One region of the Elongatibacter sediminis genome, then DNA from elsewhere that is predicted to be linked to it. Evidence: predicted binding sites of a transcription regulator. Region 1 holds the regulator's gene; the other holds the start of a gene.
What was found. Region 1 encodes sigma-54, which starts transcription at its own class of promoters, with help from an activator protein. Its sites were predicted from a motif close to TGGCANGNTNCNTGCTT; they were not measured.
Positions count from the first base shown of each region.

Region 1 (7,513 bases):
GCGCGGCAGCCAGCGCTCGAGAAATGCGCGAATGTCTTCGTACAGTTCATGCACGACCGAGTCCCGCTCCAGCCACTCGGCGACGGCATCGTCGGTGCCTTTCAGCCCGCGCAGTTCGTCCAGCCAGTAGGGATTAGGCAGATGGCGCGCGTCGAACACGAAATCCACATCCTGTGGCACGCCTTTCTTGAACGCGAAAGACTCCAGCACGACGGTCATTCCCTGTCCGGATTCGCCGATGGCCTTCCAGACCTGGCCGCGCAACTGGTGGATGTTGATGTCACTGGTGTCCAGCACCCAGTCGGCTCGCTGCTTCAGCGGTTCGAGCAGTTGCTTTTCCCGTTCGATGGCCGCTGGCAGCGCGTGCTGGTCACGGGTCAGCGGATGGCGCCGGCGCGTTTCGCTGAACCGCTTGATCAGGGTGCGGGTATCCGCTGTGAGAAACAGGAGCCGTGGACTCAGTCCGTCGCCCGCCATCTCGTCCATCCAGGCTGGTATGCGCTGGAGTTTGGGTCCGCGCGAGCGGGCGTCGACACCCAGCGAAACCCGGCCGTAGAGCCGTGGGTCGCCGCGAATGTGCGCGGTGAAGTCCGGTAGCAGGGCGGCGGGAAGATTGTCCACGCAGTAATAACCCAGATCCTCCAGGGCGTGCAGTGCCGTGGTTTTTCCACCGCCCGACAGGCCGGTGATCAAAACGAGTTGCTGACTGGTCTCGTCGCTCAATCCGACCATCCCCCGTTGTCCTGTTGCAGCAGGCGGGCGTGCCGCTCGATGAAGGCCGCTGAGGCATCGATGCCTTTCATGCGCAACATGAAGTCGCGCACCGCCGCTTCGACCATCACCGCCAGATTGCGTCCGGCCCGAACCTGCAGGGTGATGCTGGGAATGTCGAGGTCGAGCACCCGCACCATGGCGGTGTCACCGCGCAGGCGGTCCTTGCTGGCCGGCTGTTGCGGGTTGTCCGGAATTTCCAGGTTGATGATCAGGCGCAGAAACTTGTTCAGTTTGATGGTGGCGTCGCCGAACATCTGCCGCACATTGAGAACGCCGAGGCCACGGACCTCCAGGCAGTCCTGCAGCGCGGGTGGGCAGGTTCCGTCGATGATGTCGGGAGAGATCTGGGTGAATTCGGGGGCGTCGTCCGCGATCAGCCGATGACCACGGGTGAGCAGTTCCAGGGCCAGTTCGCTCTTGCCGCACCCGGAGTCACCCATGAGGTGCACGCCGATGGTGAACACTTCCATGAAGACGCCGTGCAAGGTGGTGCGTTTCGCCAGGCAGCGCGACATGTAGTGCTGCAGGTAGTTGACCAACTCGTAGGCGGGCAGGTTGGACCGCATCAGCGCGACGCACGGGTGGTCCGCGACACGATTGACGATGATTTCGGGCATGGGATGCCCGTCGCCGACGATGATGGCCAGCGGATCGGCCCGCATCACCAGGTTCGCGGTCCGTTTTCGCCCGACCTCGTCGAGGTCGTCAATGAACGTAAGTTCCTCGACGCCCAGCACCTGAACCGCGTTGGGGTGGATGACATTGAGAAAGCCCGCCAGCGCGGGGCGCACACTGAGATCGCGGGAAGCGACACCCGGCCAATCCTCACCGGCGGGCTCGCCCACCCACTTCAGCGCCAGGCGCTCCTCGAGGTCGCCGAACAATTCCAAGGCTGTCAGGGAGCGTGTCACGCGGCACAGTATTGCAGGATCGCAAGGCTTATGCCACGCGTTCGATACAGGGCTTCGAGTGAACATCCACCTTCGCCCGGCACGTCCGGCCGAAGCTGGCACCCGTCCGACGGATTCATGCCGGAGAGCCCGCGTCCGGGTTCAGATGCTAATGCCGGGTGGTGCCGCGTTCGGCGGACGACGGGTCGGAAAGCAACTGCAGCATGGCGGAGGGGTTTTCCGCGTCGCGCAGTGCCTGCAGCAGTTCGCGATCACTGAACAGTTCCGCCACGTGGGCCAGCAGCTTCAGGTGATCCTCTCCGCAGTTCTCGGGCACTGTCATCGCAAACAACAGGTCCACGGGTTCGCCGTCGATGGAGTCGAACGGCAGTGGCTTCTTCAGGCGAATGAACGAGGCCCGGATCGGCCGGTTACCCTTGATTCGGCCGTGCGGGATGGCCACGCCGTGTCCCAGGCCCGTGCTGCCCAGCCGTTCGCGGGCACACAGGCTTTCGAAGATTTCGCGAGCGCTCAGATCGTCGCTGTCACGCGCCAGTTCCTCGCTGATGATTTCCAGCAGGCGCTTCTTCGAACTGCTGTGCACATCACAGCGGATACTCTCGGGGCTCAGCAGGTCACTGATCAGCATGACGGTAAAACGTTCGGGGTTGGCCGGGGGCGGTCGGGTTCGCGGTCAGCCGAGCGAAGCGGCGCGTTCGTCCCGCGACACCTGGTGATCGGTGAGCTTGTCCTTGTACCGGCGGACCTGCTTGTCGAGTTTGTCGACCAGGCCGTCGATGGCCGCGTACATGTCGTCGTCGGACGAGTTGGCGAACAAGGACTTGCCGGCAGCGTGCAGGGTGGCTTCCGCCAGTTGGACGTGCTTTTCGACATTGAGGACGACGTGGATCGAAATAACATGGTCGAAATGGCGTGAAATGCGTTGCATCTTCTCTGTGACGTAGGCGCGAAGCGCGGGAGTCACTTCCACGTGATGTCCGGTGACGTTTACCTGCATGATTTACTCCTTGGGGGTCTTCCGGTGCGGATTCAAGCGGAGCGCGGTTCAGGGGAACGGGATGGTGCTGCCGTTGCGCGGATGCCGCGAAGCTTGCTTTCGTCCATGGGGCAGGAATGATTCATCGTTGTCCTGATTCTATACCCCGTGGGGGGGCTTTCCTAGGGGGGCTGGTCATTATCGGTAGTCCAGTCGCGCTTCGGCCTCGGCCTGGCGCTTCAGCGCTGCTTGCCGGCGGTATTCGCGCCGGCGCTCGGTGCTCGAACCGATGCCCAGTGACTCCCGGTATTTGGCGACCGTGCGTCGAGCCACGCGCACGCCGGCCTCGCGCAACAGTACGGAAAGATCCTGATCGCTAAGCGGCCGGTCCTGCGGTTCGTGTTCGAGCAGCATCTGCAGCCTGGCCTTGACCGCGGTGGCGCTGATCGCGCCGCCATTCACGGTTTGAACGTGGCTGGAGAAAAAATACTTGAGTTCGTAAATCCCGCGTGGCGTAAGCATGTATTTGCGAGTCGTGGCCCGCGATACCGTGGATTCGTGAACGCCGACTTCCTCGGCGACTTCGCGCAACACCAGCGGGCGCATGGCGATCTCGCCGACGTCCAGAAAGTCCTGTTGCATTTCCACGATCGTCTGGGCGACGTTCATCAGGGTGCGATTACGCATTTCCAGGCTGGACATCAGCCAGCGGGCTTCCTGCAGCCGGCCCTTGAGGTAATCGGCATCCTTGCCGCCGGATTTACGCAACAGGTCGATGTAGTAACGGTTCAGCCGCAGACCGGGGTCGTTTTCCGGGTTCAGGGTCACACGCCATTCGTCGTCGACACGGGTGACGTAGACATCCGGCACCAGGTATTCGTCCTGGCGATTGTCGAACCGGGTGCCGGGCCGTGGGTCCAGCGACTGGATCAGCTGCAGTGCCTGCACCAGCCGTTCTTCGCTGGCACCGGTGGCTTTGCGCAGGCCATCCAGGTCGTGATCGGCCACCAGATCCAGGTAGTCCCGTGCGATGCGGGTGCCCAGTTCGCGGCCCGGCGTGTCGCCCGGCATGGCCGCCAGCTGCACCCGGATGCACTCGCCGGGTCCGCGGCTGGCGACGCCGACCGGTTCCATGCGCTGCACGCGATGCAGCACGGCCAGCACCTCGTCTTCCTCGGTCAGAATCTCGGGGGCCAGGCTGGACCGGATGTCCTCGATGCTGTCTTCGAGAAAGCCTTCTTCATCGAGACCGAACACGATGGCGGTGGCGATGGCCGCGTCTTTGTCACTGAAGTGGCTGAGATTGATCTGCCAGAGCAGGTGTTCCCTGAGGGATCCGGTGGTGTCGTCGGCGATCTGCGAGTCGCCCGAGAAGGCGTCGCCGCCACTGCTGCCGGTCATCCACGGCTCATCGATGGAAAAGCCGTCGTCCCATTCCTCCAGGCCCGGCTCTGCGGTTTCGCCGTAGTCTTCGCTCTCTGCGGCGCTTGCCTCGGATTCGGACTGGGCGCTGTCGCCGTCGCCTTCGCCTTCGCCGCGTTCGAGCAGCGGGTTGGACTCGATGGCCTCCTGGATGTACTCGCGCAGTTCGATCCGGTTCAACTGCAGCAGGCGAATGGCCTGTTGCAGTTGCGGCGCCAGCGCAAGCTTCTGGGTGAGCCTGAGTTGTAGGGATTGGTCTGCCATGACTCCGGGGCGGTGACGACCCTCATCCTTTCCACCGTAACTCCAGTGTACACCCTGTGGGGCGCCGCGCAGCGATCAGAGCGTAAATTCCTTGCCCAGATAGACATCGCGCACGCGATCGTTGGCCAGGATGTCCGTCGGTTCGCCGGACGCGAGTACATGTCCGTCCGCCAGAATGTAGGCGAAATCGCAGATGCCCAGGGTTTCGCGCACGTTGTGATCGGTGATCAGAACACCGATTCCCAGTTCCGTGAGGTGCTGCACGATACGCTGGATTTCGCCCACGGAAATCGGGTCGACGCCGGCGAACGGTTCGTCCAGCAGGATGAAACGCGGGCGCGCTGCGAGCGCGCGGGCAATTTCCACCCGGCGCCGCTCGCCGCCCGACAGACTGACGCCCATCTGGTCGGCCAGGTGAGAGATTCCCAGGTCTTCCATCAACAGGCCGAGGGTCTCCTCCCGCCCGTTCCGATCGAGGTCGCCACGAATTTCGAGGATGGCGCGAATGTTGTCCGCCACCGTGAGTTTGCGGAATATCGACGCATCCTGGGGCAGGTAACCAACGCCCAGGCCGGCCCGGACGTTGACGGGTTCATGGGTGATGTCCACGTCATCGACGAAGATCGAGCCGCCATCGGCCGGTATCAGGCCGACGATCATGTAGAAGCAGGTGGTTTTACCGGCGCCGTTGGGTCCGAGCAGGCCAACGACACGGCCGGGTTTGACGCTCATCGAGACGTCGCGAACCACCTCGCGGTTGCCGTAGGTTTTGCGCAGGCGCTCAGTGCGAAGCACTATTCGCCCCCGTCGTTGCCGCGCTTCCGGATTTCGAATCGGTATCCGGCGCGGTTTCTCCTTCGGTTTCCCCTTCGGTTTCCGATCCGGCATCGCTTTCGGGGCCGGCTTCAACGGCCGGGGCGGAAGACGCATCCAGACCGTCCGGCACGAGCTCGGGCGCCAGTTCGATCCGAACTCTTCCGTTGCTCTCGTCGCCACTGCCGGAAAAGTGCTGTTGGTTCATGTCGTAGACCAGCTCTTCTCCGCTGACCTGGTATTGCGGGTGGTGAACATCGGCTGCGCCCGTCAGGGTGATGATGCCACTGGCCACCCGGTAGGAAATTTTCCGGGCCGTTGCCCGGACCAGTCCTTCGTTCTCGATTTCCTGCTGGAGCAGCACGGGTTCACCGGTCAGCAGCACCCGCCGCACCCGGCCATCGGCCTTCTCCACCTCGGCGACGTTGGCCCGCACCAGCAGGGTTCCCTGCCGGATTTCCACATTACCGCGCAGTATCGCGGTGCCGTCTCCGAGGGTTCCGTCGGTGGAGTCGGCGTCCACCAGCAGCGGTTGCTGGCGGTCGCTCTCGAGCGCAAAAAGCGTTCCGCTCAGACTGAGCAGGGCGATAAGCAGCAGGGCGGCACATCGCTGCCCGGCGCGCGCCGGCGCGGCACACGCGGACGCGCCTTGCGGAAATTCAGGGAGTCGCATAACGGGCGCGTACCTCGTTCAGAAGTTCGTAACTGTTTGTTTTCATGTCCAGTTTCATTCCGATGGCATCGACCCGATCGCCTTCCTGGATCAGGGTGACGGCGGATTCGGTGCTGGCCGTTCGCGGGTCGACGTTCAGGAGCACATCGCGCGTGCGGATTTCCAGGACTTCCCGGGTCCGCCGGTTCTCACGGCGCAGATCGACAGTGCCGACCAGCGAAACGTATTCGCGGTCGGCCGTCACCACGGCCGAGTCCGCGGTAATGTACCACTCATCCGCCTGCTGCTGAATTCGAATGCGCGGGTTCTCGATGGTTCCGACCTGGCTTCTGGCGTTGTTGCGCAGCATGGGCGCGTCGATCCGCAGATTCTGCTTACCCGTTCTGTCGAGCAGGGTCGCGCTGAAATCCCACAGTGCATAGTTGAGGCGGGGGTCGAGGTCTTCGATCGGCGCGCTTTCGGGCTGCGAGCGGTCCCGCGCCGCCAGCCAGGTCAGTGCAGCGAGGGCCGACAGGGCCAGGACGCCGCGCAGGGTGCTGCGCCGTATCACCGGTCCAGCAATTCCGACAGCAGGTTCTGGTCGTGTCCCTGTGCGTGCAGCAGCAGGTCACAGATTTCACGCACGGCGCCGTGGCCACCCTTGGCGCGGGTAACCCAGTGAACCCGGCGCCGGACCTCGGGATGCGCGTCGGCGGCGGTGACGGCGAGACCCACCCGGGCCAGCACCGGAAGGTCCGGCCAGTCATCGCCGGCATAGCACACCGATTCGGAATCCAGCCCGGTCTCGCCCAGCAGTCGATTCAGAACCTCGAGCTTGTCGTCGCTGCCCTGGAACACGCTTTCAATCGCCAGTTCGCGCGCCCGCCGTTCGACCATCGCCGAGGTCCGGCCGGTGATCAGGGCGAGTTCGATGCCGAACCGGCGGACCGCTTTGAGACCGAATCCGTCGCGGGTGGAGAATGCCTTGGATTCGCCGCCCGCAGCGTCGTAGTACAGGCGGCCATCGGTCAGAATGCCGTCGACGTCGAGCGCCAGCAGCCGGATGCGCCGGGCTTTCTGAAGGAGCAGTTCGTCGGGTTCGGATGGGCTCATGGTTGAGGATCAGACCACGCCGGCCGCCAGGAGATCCTGGAAATTCAGCGCTCCGACGAGGCGATCCTCGTCGTCGAGGACCAGCAAGGCCTGGATACGGTGCTCCTGCATCATCTGCACGGCCTCCGCGGCGAGTGCATCGGGCCGGATGGATTTGCCGCCGGACGTCATGACATCGGCGATGCGGGTGGCGTGAGGGTCTTCCGCCGATTCCAGGGTGCGGCGCAAATCGCCGTCCGTGAAGATGCCCAGCACGCCGCCATCCCCGTCGACGACGGCGGTCATGCCCAGACGCTTGCGGGTCATTTCCAGGATGGCCTGGCTCAGCGACGCGTCGGCGGGCACGCGGGGTATGTCGTCGTCCCGGTGCATGACGTCGCGGATGTGCAGCAGGAGCTTGCGGCCGAGTTGGCCCGCCGGGTGTGATCGCGCGAAATCCTCGCGCGTGAATCCCCGGGTCTCCAACAGGGATACCGCGAGTGCGTCCCCCATCACCAGAGCCGCGGTGGTGCTGGACGTCGGTGCGAGCCCCAGCGGGCAGGCCTCGCGCGGCACGCTGACGTCAATGTGCACGTCGGCGTGGCGGGC
Region 1 covers NZ_JAZHOG010000016.1:65,825-73,337, forward strand. The annotation lists gene rapZ (RNase adapter RapZ) at 1-732, opposite strand, end outside; gene hprK (HPr(Ser) kinase/phosphatase) at 720-1,685, opposite strand; gene ptsN (PTS IIA-like nitrogen regulatory protein PtsN) at 1,834-2,313, opposite strand; gene hpf (ribosome hibernation-promoting factor, HPF/YfiA family) at 2,359-2,682, opposite strand; gene V3330_RS18635 (RNA polymerase factor sigma-54) at 2,860-4,347, opposite strand; gene lptB (LPS export ABC transporter ATP-binding protein) at 4,423-5,145, opposite strand; gene lptA (lipopolysaccharide transport periplasmic protein LptA) at 5,129-5,833, opposite strand; gene lptC (LPS export ABC transporter periplasmic protein LptC) at 5,820-6,383, opposite strand; gene V3330_RS18655 (KdsC family phosphatase) at 6,380-6,925, opposite strand; gene V3330_RS18660 (KpsF/GutQ family sugar-phosphate isomerase) at 6,935-7,513, opposite strand, start outside.

Region 2 (7,513 bases), on a different contig from region 1:
ACCCACCCGAACCGGTGGTGGTGTCCGATGCGTTTCCGGACAAGACCCATCACGGCTGGAAGTACCTTCGCTTCGGGCCCGATGGCTGGCTGTACGTTCCCGTCGGCGCGCCGTGCAATATCTGTGATGAGACGGACTTCGCCGAGATCCGGCGCATCCGCCCCGATGGCAGTGGCATGGAAGTGTGGGCGCGCGGCGTGCGCAACAGCGTCGGTCTGGCGTTCCGCCCGGAATCCGGCGAACTCTATTTCACCGACAACGGCCGTGATCTGCTGGAAGACAACCTGCCGTCCGACGAGTTGAATCACGCGCCACGAAAAGGCATGCATTTCGGGTATCCGTACTGTCACCAGGGTGACGTCGCCGACCCGGAGTTCGGCGCGGGCCGGAACTGCGCCGAGTTCACGGCGCCGGCTGCGAAGCTGGGGCCGCACGTCGCTGCGCTGGGTCTGACCTTTTACAGTGGCGAGCAGTTTCCCGCGGAGTACCGTGGCAACCTGTTTATCGCCCGTCACGGTTCCTGGAACCGCAGTGCCAAGCTCGGCTACGACATCGTTCAGGCCTACGTGGCCGAAGACGGCTCCATCAGCGGCGCCGATGTATTCGCCTCGGGCTGGTTGCAGGGCGAACAGGAGTGGGGGCGGCCGAATGATCTTCTGATGCTGCCCGACGGCAGCCTGCTGGTCAGTGACGACGCGGCCAACGCGATCTACCGGATTCGCTATGCCGGCGAATGAAGCCACCCGCGTAGAGCGAAACTAGTCCGGGGCAGGGAACTTGACTGATCGGATGCCGCGTCGATACCTGTTCTACGTCGAACAGAATTACTGTTACGGTATTTTGCGGCCGATCCAGAACGTACTGCGCTCCCGCGGAGATGAGGTCGCCTGGCTGCCCGTGGGGGACGCCTTCGACCGTGGTGGTTTCGAGGCTGGCGAGCGGGTGTTCGACCACGTACGTGAAGCGATCGCCTGGTCGCCGTGCGCCGTGATGGTGCCGGGGAATTTCGTGCCCGGCTTCATCCCGGGGATCAAGGTCATGGTGACCCACGGATTGATCTCGGAAAAACGCCGCAAAAAGGACGGTGTGATTTATTCCTTTATCGAGCGCGGCCTGTTCGACCTCTACATCACTCATGGCCCCAATACCACGACCCGTTGGCGGCAGATGGCGGACGAGGCCGGTTATTTCGAAGTGGCTGAATGCGGCTGGCCCAAGCTGGATCCGTTGTTCGACGGCAGTTTGCGGCGTAATGCCTCCGCGGGGCCGGTCATCTATTTCGCGTCCACCTTCTCGCCCCGGCTGGCGGCGGCCCCGCGCCTGTTCGATACGGTGGCCCGGCTGGTCGCTGAGCGCGACTGGCAGTGGCGGATCCAGTTTCATCCCAAAATGCCGGCTGCGGTGACCGATCGTTACCGGGCGCTTTCCGGCGATCGCCTGCGGGTGGTGGACGGCCACGACACCTTACAATTGTTGCTGGATGCCGACGTGATGCTGTGCGATACCTCGTCGATCATTTCGGAGTTCGCGCTGCTGCAGAAACCGGTGGTGACGTATCGCAACCTGTCGCCCCGTCCGTACATGATCGACGTACGCGAACCGTCCGCGGTGGGGCCTGCGCTGGCGCGTGCGCTGCAGCGGCCGCCCGAGGTGATGCGGGCGGTCGCCGAACATGCCCGGGAGACCCATCCCTGGACCGACGGGCGCAGCAGCGAACGCGTGATCGAGGCCACCGATCGCCTGGTGGAATCCGGCCTGGGTCATCTGCGGCCCAAGCCGCGCAACCGGATCCGGCACTGGAAGATGCGCCGGGCCCTGCGATACTACCGACTCTTTCCGACGCGTTGATCGCGTCGCACGGAACCCGACCGCCATGCCTTTGCTACACATCGTCGTGCTCGCCCTGATTCAGGGGCTGACCGAATTTCTGCCGGTATCCAGTTCGGCGCACCTGATTCTCGGCAGCCGGGTGTTCGGCTGGCCGGACCAGGGGCTGGTGTTCGACGTGGCCACGCACCTGGGCACCTTGCTGGCCGTGCTGTTTTACTTCCGGCGCGAACTGGCGGCGATGCTGGCGGCTGTGCTGCGCCCGGTGACCGATGAGGCGGGCCGGGCCAACCGGGCGCTGGTTGGTTGGCTGGCGATCGCCAGCGTGCCGGCGCTGGCCGCCGGCGCCCTGGCCCATGACCTGGTGGAGTTTTATCTGCGTGACGTACGGGTCATTGCCGTCACCACCCTGTTATTCGGTGGTGTGTTGTGGTGGGCCGACCGGGTTGGCGCGACGAGCCGCGAGGTGCGCGACGTGGATTGGCGCGCCGCGGTGGTCATCGGCCTGGCTCAGGCTCTGGCTCTGGTGCCGGGCGTCTCGCGCTCCGGAGTGACCATTACCGCTGGCCGCTATCTGGGTTTCGGGCCGGAGGCGGCGGCGCGCTTCTCCTTCCTGCTGGCCATTCCCATCATTGCTGCCGCGGGTGCTTACGGCGCGCTCAAGGTGGCTGCTCACCAGGCACCGATCGACTGGTCGGGCTTTGGGCTGGCCGTCGGCTTCGCAGCACTGGCCGGCTGGGTGTGCATCGCCGCGTTCCTGGCGCTGTTGCGCCGGGTGGGCCTGGTGCCCTTCGTCATCTACCGGCTGTGCCTGGGTGCCGTCCTGCTCTGGTTGGTGATCTGACCCCTGTTGGTGCACCGATTCGGATTGCGCGCACTATATTGGTGCATTATGCTATGCTGGTTGCACCAAACTTGTGCAAGTCGGCTCTGGCATCGGGCACTCATATGGGGCGTCATATAGATTCACCTCTAATTGCTTCTAAAATGCAGCCAAAAGCCATTAAATGTTCGGATCTTCGTGTGCACTGAAAAAGCACCTCTTGCCCTAAGTTGGCACGGCTTATGCATATTATCCCTGGACCTTTACCCGAACCCGTTTTGACACATTCCGAGGATCCGATCCATGAGTGCTGAAAAATTACTGAAAACCCTGAAAGACAAAGATTACGAATTCGTCGACCTGCGATTCTGCGACACGCGCGGTAAGGAACAGCACGTCAGCCTGCCCGTCAGCGCCGTGGATGACGACCTTTTCGAGGAAGGCAAGATGTTCGACGGATCGTCCATCTCCGGCTGGAAAGGCATCAACGAATCCGACATGGTGCTGATGCCCGACGCGGATTCGGCCCTGCAGGATCCATTCTCCGCTCACAAAACCCTGATCGTGCGCTGTGATGTGCTCGAGCCCCACACGATGGAAGGCTACAGCCGCTGTCCCCGTTCGCTGGCCAAGCGCGCCGAGGCTTACCTGGCTTCCACTGGAATCGCGGACACCGCCTTGTTCGGTCCCGAGCCGGAATTCTTCGTGTTTGACGATGTGCGCTTCGACAATGACATTCACGGCTGTTCTTACCGGGTGGATTCGCAGGAAGGCGCCTGGAACACCGAAACCGAGTACGAAGGCGGCAACATCGGCCATCGTCCCGGGGTCAAGGGAGGTTACTTCCCCGTGCCGCCGGTGGATTCGTTGCACAACCTGCGCTCGGAAATGTGCCGCATACTGGAAAAGCTGGGCCAGCGGGTCGAAGTGCATCACCACGAGGTCGGCACGGCCGGCCAGTGCGAGATCGGCACCCGCTTTGCAACCCTGACCCAAAAGGCCGACGAGCTCCTGATGCTCAAGTACGTGGTGCACAACGTGGCCCACGCCAACGGCCAGACCGCGACCTTCATGCCCAAACCGCTGGTGGGGGACAACGGGTCGGGCATGCACGTTCACCAGTCGCTGGCCAAGGACGGAACCAACCTGTTCATGGGTGACGGCTACGGCGGACTGTCGGAGACCGCGCTGCACTACATCGGCGGCATCTTCAAGCACGCCAAGGCGATCAATGCGTTCGCCAATGCCTCCACCAACAGCTACAAGCGGCTGGTGCCGGGCTTCGAAGCCCCGGTCATGCTGGCCTATTCGGCGCGCAACCGTTCGGCGTCGATTCGCATTCCGTTCGTGGGCAACCCCAAGGCCAGCCGCATCGAAGTCCGGTTCGGCGACCCGGTGGGCAGCGGTTACCTGACCTTCGCGGCGATGATGATGGCCGGCCTCGACGGCATCAAGAACAAGCTCGACCCGGGCTCTCCTATGGACAAGGATCTGTACGACCTTCCGCCGGAAGAGGCGAAAGCCATCCCCACGGTGTGTTCCGGACTGGATCAGGCCCTGGCCGCGCTGGATTCCGATCGGGAATTTCTCAAGGCCGGTGGTGTCTTCAGTGATGACATGATCGACGGCTACATCGCCCTGAAGATGGACGAAGTCACCCGTTTCCGGATGAGTACCCACCCGGTCGAGTTCGAGCTGTATTACTCGATCTGATCCCGGGGCGCGCATGACGCGGGCACTCCCGCCAGCCCCGGCCGAAGTACCGCCCCGCAGGAACGCGGGGCGGTCGCTGCGCTGGTTGCAAGGAGGAGAATGCTCATGTTCACGAACGCCCGATCATTGACCGCGGTACTGGCTGCCGCCCTGGTTGTGCTGCTGGCCGGCGCGGCCCACGCCCAGGTCTACAAGATCGTCGACGCGGACGGTAACGTCACCTACACCGACAAACCGCCCGTCAACGGCAGTGAGCCCATGGATTTACCCGAGCTCTCGGTGGTCGAAACCGAGCCGGCCGAACCCCTTCCCGGTGCCACCGAAGAGACGGCCGGGGCCGGTGATTCCGAGCTTACCCCGCGTGAACTGCGGCGCATGTACCGCGATTTCGCCATTACCCGGCCGGCGCCGGAAGAAACCTTCTGGGGTACCGCCAACCAGGTGGTGATCGGCTGGAGCACTGCCAATCCTTTGATGGCCGACATGCAGGTGCGCCTGTACCTGGATGACGAGCCACAGCCCGAAACCCGCCAGACCATGGTCGCCATGACGCTGGACCGGGGCGCCCACACGGTGCGCGCCGATCTGCTCGACCCCCGCGGCCGCCGCATCACGAGTTCGTCACCGGTGACGTTCTACGTCCGGCAGGGTTCCAGGCAGATCAACCCCGGCGGTTCCGCGGCCGGCGGCGCGTGGTGAGAGGCGCCGCGCTATCCGCTCCCGGCACGCCGCTCCCCGCGGAGCTGCTGGACCGGATCGACAGCGCGATTGTGCAACTCGACCGGGACGGCAGAGTCGTCTTCATGAACGCGGCCGCCGAACAGTGCATGGCTGCCGGTCGTGACAGGGCCCTCGGACGAGTGCTCGGGGAGGTGGCTTTCCTGCCGCCTGAATTGCGCGATGCGCTGGACGAGGCGGCCACCGCGGATGCCGTGCTGAGGCTGCACGAAATTTCCCTGGCCGGCGGGCAATACGACTGCACCATCAAGTCGGACGCCGACGGCGGGCGCCTGCTCGAATTGCACGACCTGGAATGGGAAAACCGCCGCATCCGCTTGCAGCAACGTGAATTGCAGACCGGCCTGCTGGAGTTGCTCAGCCGCAATCTCGGCCACGAAATCCGCAATCCCCTCGGCGGGATCCGCGGTGCCGCACAGATGCTGGCGGCCGAACTGGAATCCCCTGAAATGTCTCAACTCGCCCGCCTGGTCATGCGCGAGTCCGACCGCATCGAAGAATTGCTGCAGAGTTTTGGCCAGCCCCGCCTCGGGCGTGAGCCGTTCGACCTGTACCGGGTGTTGGACGAGGCCATCGACCTGCTGGATGCCGAGTTTGGCGGCGATCTGGGCTGCGAGCGGGATTACGATCCGAGCATCCCACCCATCCTCGGCGACGGCGCCGCAGTGCGCCAGGTGTTCCTGAATTTGCTGCGCAATGCACGGGAGGCCGGCGCCACGTCGATCCTCTTGCGCACGCGCATCGAGCACGGGGGCGTGTTACTGCAAACCACGGCCGCCAGCCTGTTGCGGGTGGACGTCATGGACAATGGTGAAGGTGTGCCCGAATCGTTGCGCAATCTGCTGTTTCTGCCCATGGTCACCGGCAAGCGCGCCGGCACCGGGCTGGGTCTGGCCCTGTCGCAACAGATTGCCGCCTCGCACGGCGGCATGATCAGCTACGAACCCCGTGCGGCGGGTAAACGGGGCAGCCGCTTCAGTGTTCATCTTCCGCTCGACCGCGGCGCGGCCGCCAGCGACGGCAACGGACGTGAAGAAAGGGGTCCGGCGTGAGCCAGGGCGCCGTCATCTGGGTCGTCGACGACGACGAGACCATCCGTTTCGTGTTGCAGCGAGCGCTGCGCCGCGGTGGTTACCAGGTGGAATGCTTCGAAGACGTGGCTTCGGTGCGGCGGGCGCTGGAACATGCGCGCCCCGCGGTGATGCTGACCGATATACGCCTGCCGGACGAAGACGGACTGGGGCTGATCGACACACTGCAGGCGGCCGGCGCCGACATTCCGGTTGTCGCCATGACCGCCTATTCGGATCTCGACCAGACCGTGAGCGCCTACCAGAAAGGTGTCTTCGACTACCTGCCCAAGCCGTTCGATCTCGACCAGGTGATATCGGTTGTCGAGCGCGCGGTCGCACCGGCGCCTGTCGGGACCATGCCGACGGACGTGTCGCGCAAACGCACCGCTGGCGGTCACCAACTCATCGGCGAGTCAGCTGCCATGCAGGAGGTGTTCCGAACCATCGGCCGTTTGTATCGCTCCGACATCAATGTGTTGATCACCGGCGAAACCGGTACCGGCAAGGAAGTCGTCGCGCGGGTGCTGCACGAGCACAGCCCGCGCGCCCGGCACCCGTTCATCGCCTTGAATACGGCCGCCATTCCGTCGGAGTTGCTCGAATCGGAGTTGTTCGGTCACGAGCGCGGTGCGTTCACAGGTGCCCACGCACGGCGTGAAGGACGCTTCGAGGAAGCCGCCGGTGGCACCCTGTTCCTGGACGAAATTGGCGATATGCCGCTGGGCCTTCAGACCCGGCTGCTGCGCGTGCTGGCCGAGGGTGAGTACTATCGCGTCGGCGGCCGCGATCTGCTGAGCGCGAATGCCCGTGTGATCGCCGCCACCCACCAGGATCTCGAAGCCAAGGTCGCGGACGGCAGTTTTCGCGAGGACCTTTACCACCGGCTCAACGTCATTCACGTCGCCCTGCCACCCTTGCGCGACCGGCGTGAGGACATTGGCCTGTTGGCACGGCGCTTTCTGCACGAGGCCGCGGAGGAGCTGGGTTTGGAGGAAAAGCAGCTGCGGCCGGATACCGGGCGTGCGTTGGCGCGCTACGACTGGCCGGGCAATGTGCGTCAGTTGCAGAATGTCTGCCGCCAGCTCAGCGTGATGGCGCCGGCCGAGCAGATTTTTCCGCAGGACCTGCCGCCGGAGATTCACGACTTGCCCCCGACTGGTGAGGCCGGGGACCGCTGGGCCGACGCGCTGCGCAACTGGGCTCGCGCGGAACTGCATGCCGGCGCCGGCAATCTCGTCGGCCGGGCCCAGGCCGAAATGGAGCGGGTGCTGATCGACTGCGCGCTCGAGCGTACCGGCGGGCAGCGCATCAAGGCCGCTGAATTGCTGGGACTGGGTCG
Region 2 covers NZ_JAZHOG010000015.1:60,740-68,252, reverse strand. The annotation lists gene V3330_RS18265 (PQQ-dependent sugar dehydrogenase) at 1-737, shown strand, start outside; gene V3330_RS18260 (UDP-N-acetylglucosamine 2-epimerase) at 790-1,848, shown strand; gene V3330_RS18255 (undecaprenyl-diphosphate phosphatase) at 1,874-2,671, shown strand; gene glnA (glutamate--ammonia ligase) at 2,954-4,363, shown strand; gene V3330_RS18245 (DUF4124 domain-containing protein) at 4,469-5,062, shown strand; gene V3330_RS18240 (two-component system sensor histidine kinase NtrB) at 5,059-6,153, shown strand; gene ntrC (nitrogen regulation protein NR(I)) at 6,150-7,513, shown strand, end outside.
Region 2: the regulator sigma-54 is predicted to act here: its motif matches at 2,882-2,898, upstream of glnA (glutamate--ammonia ligase).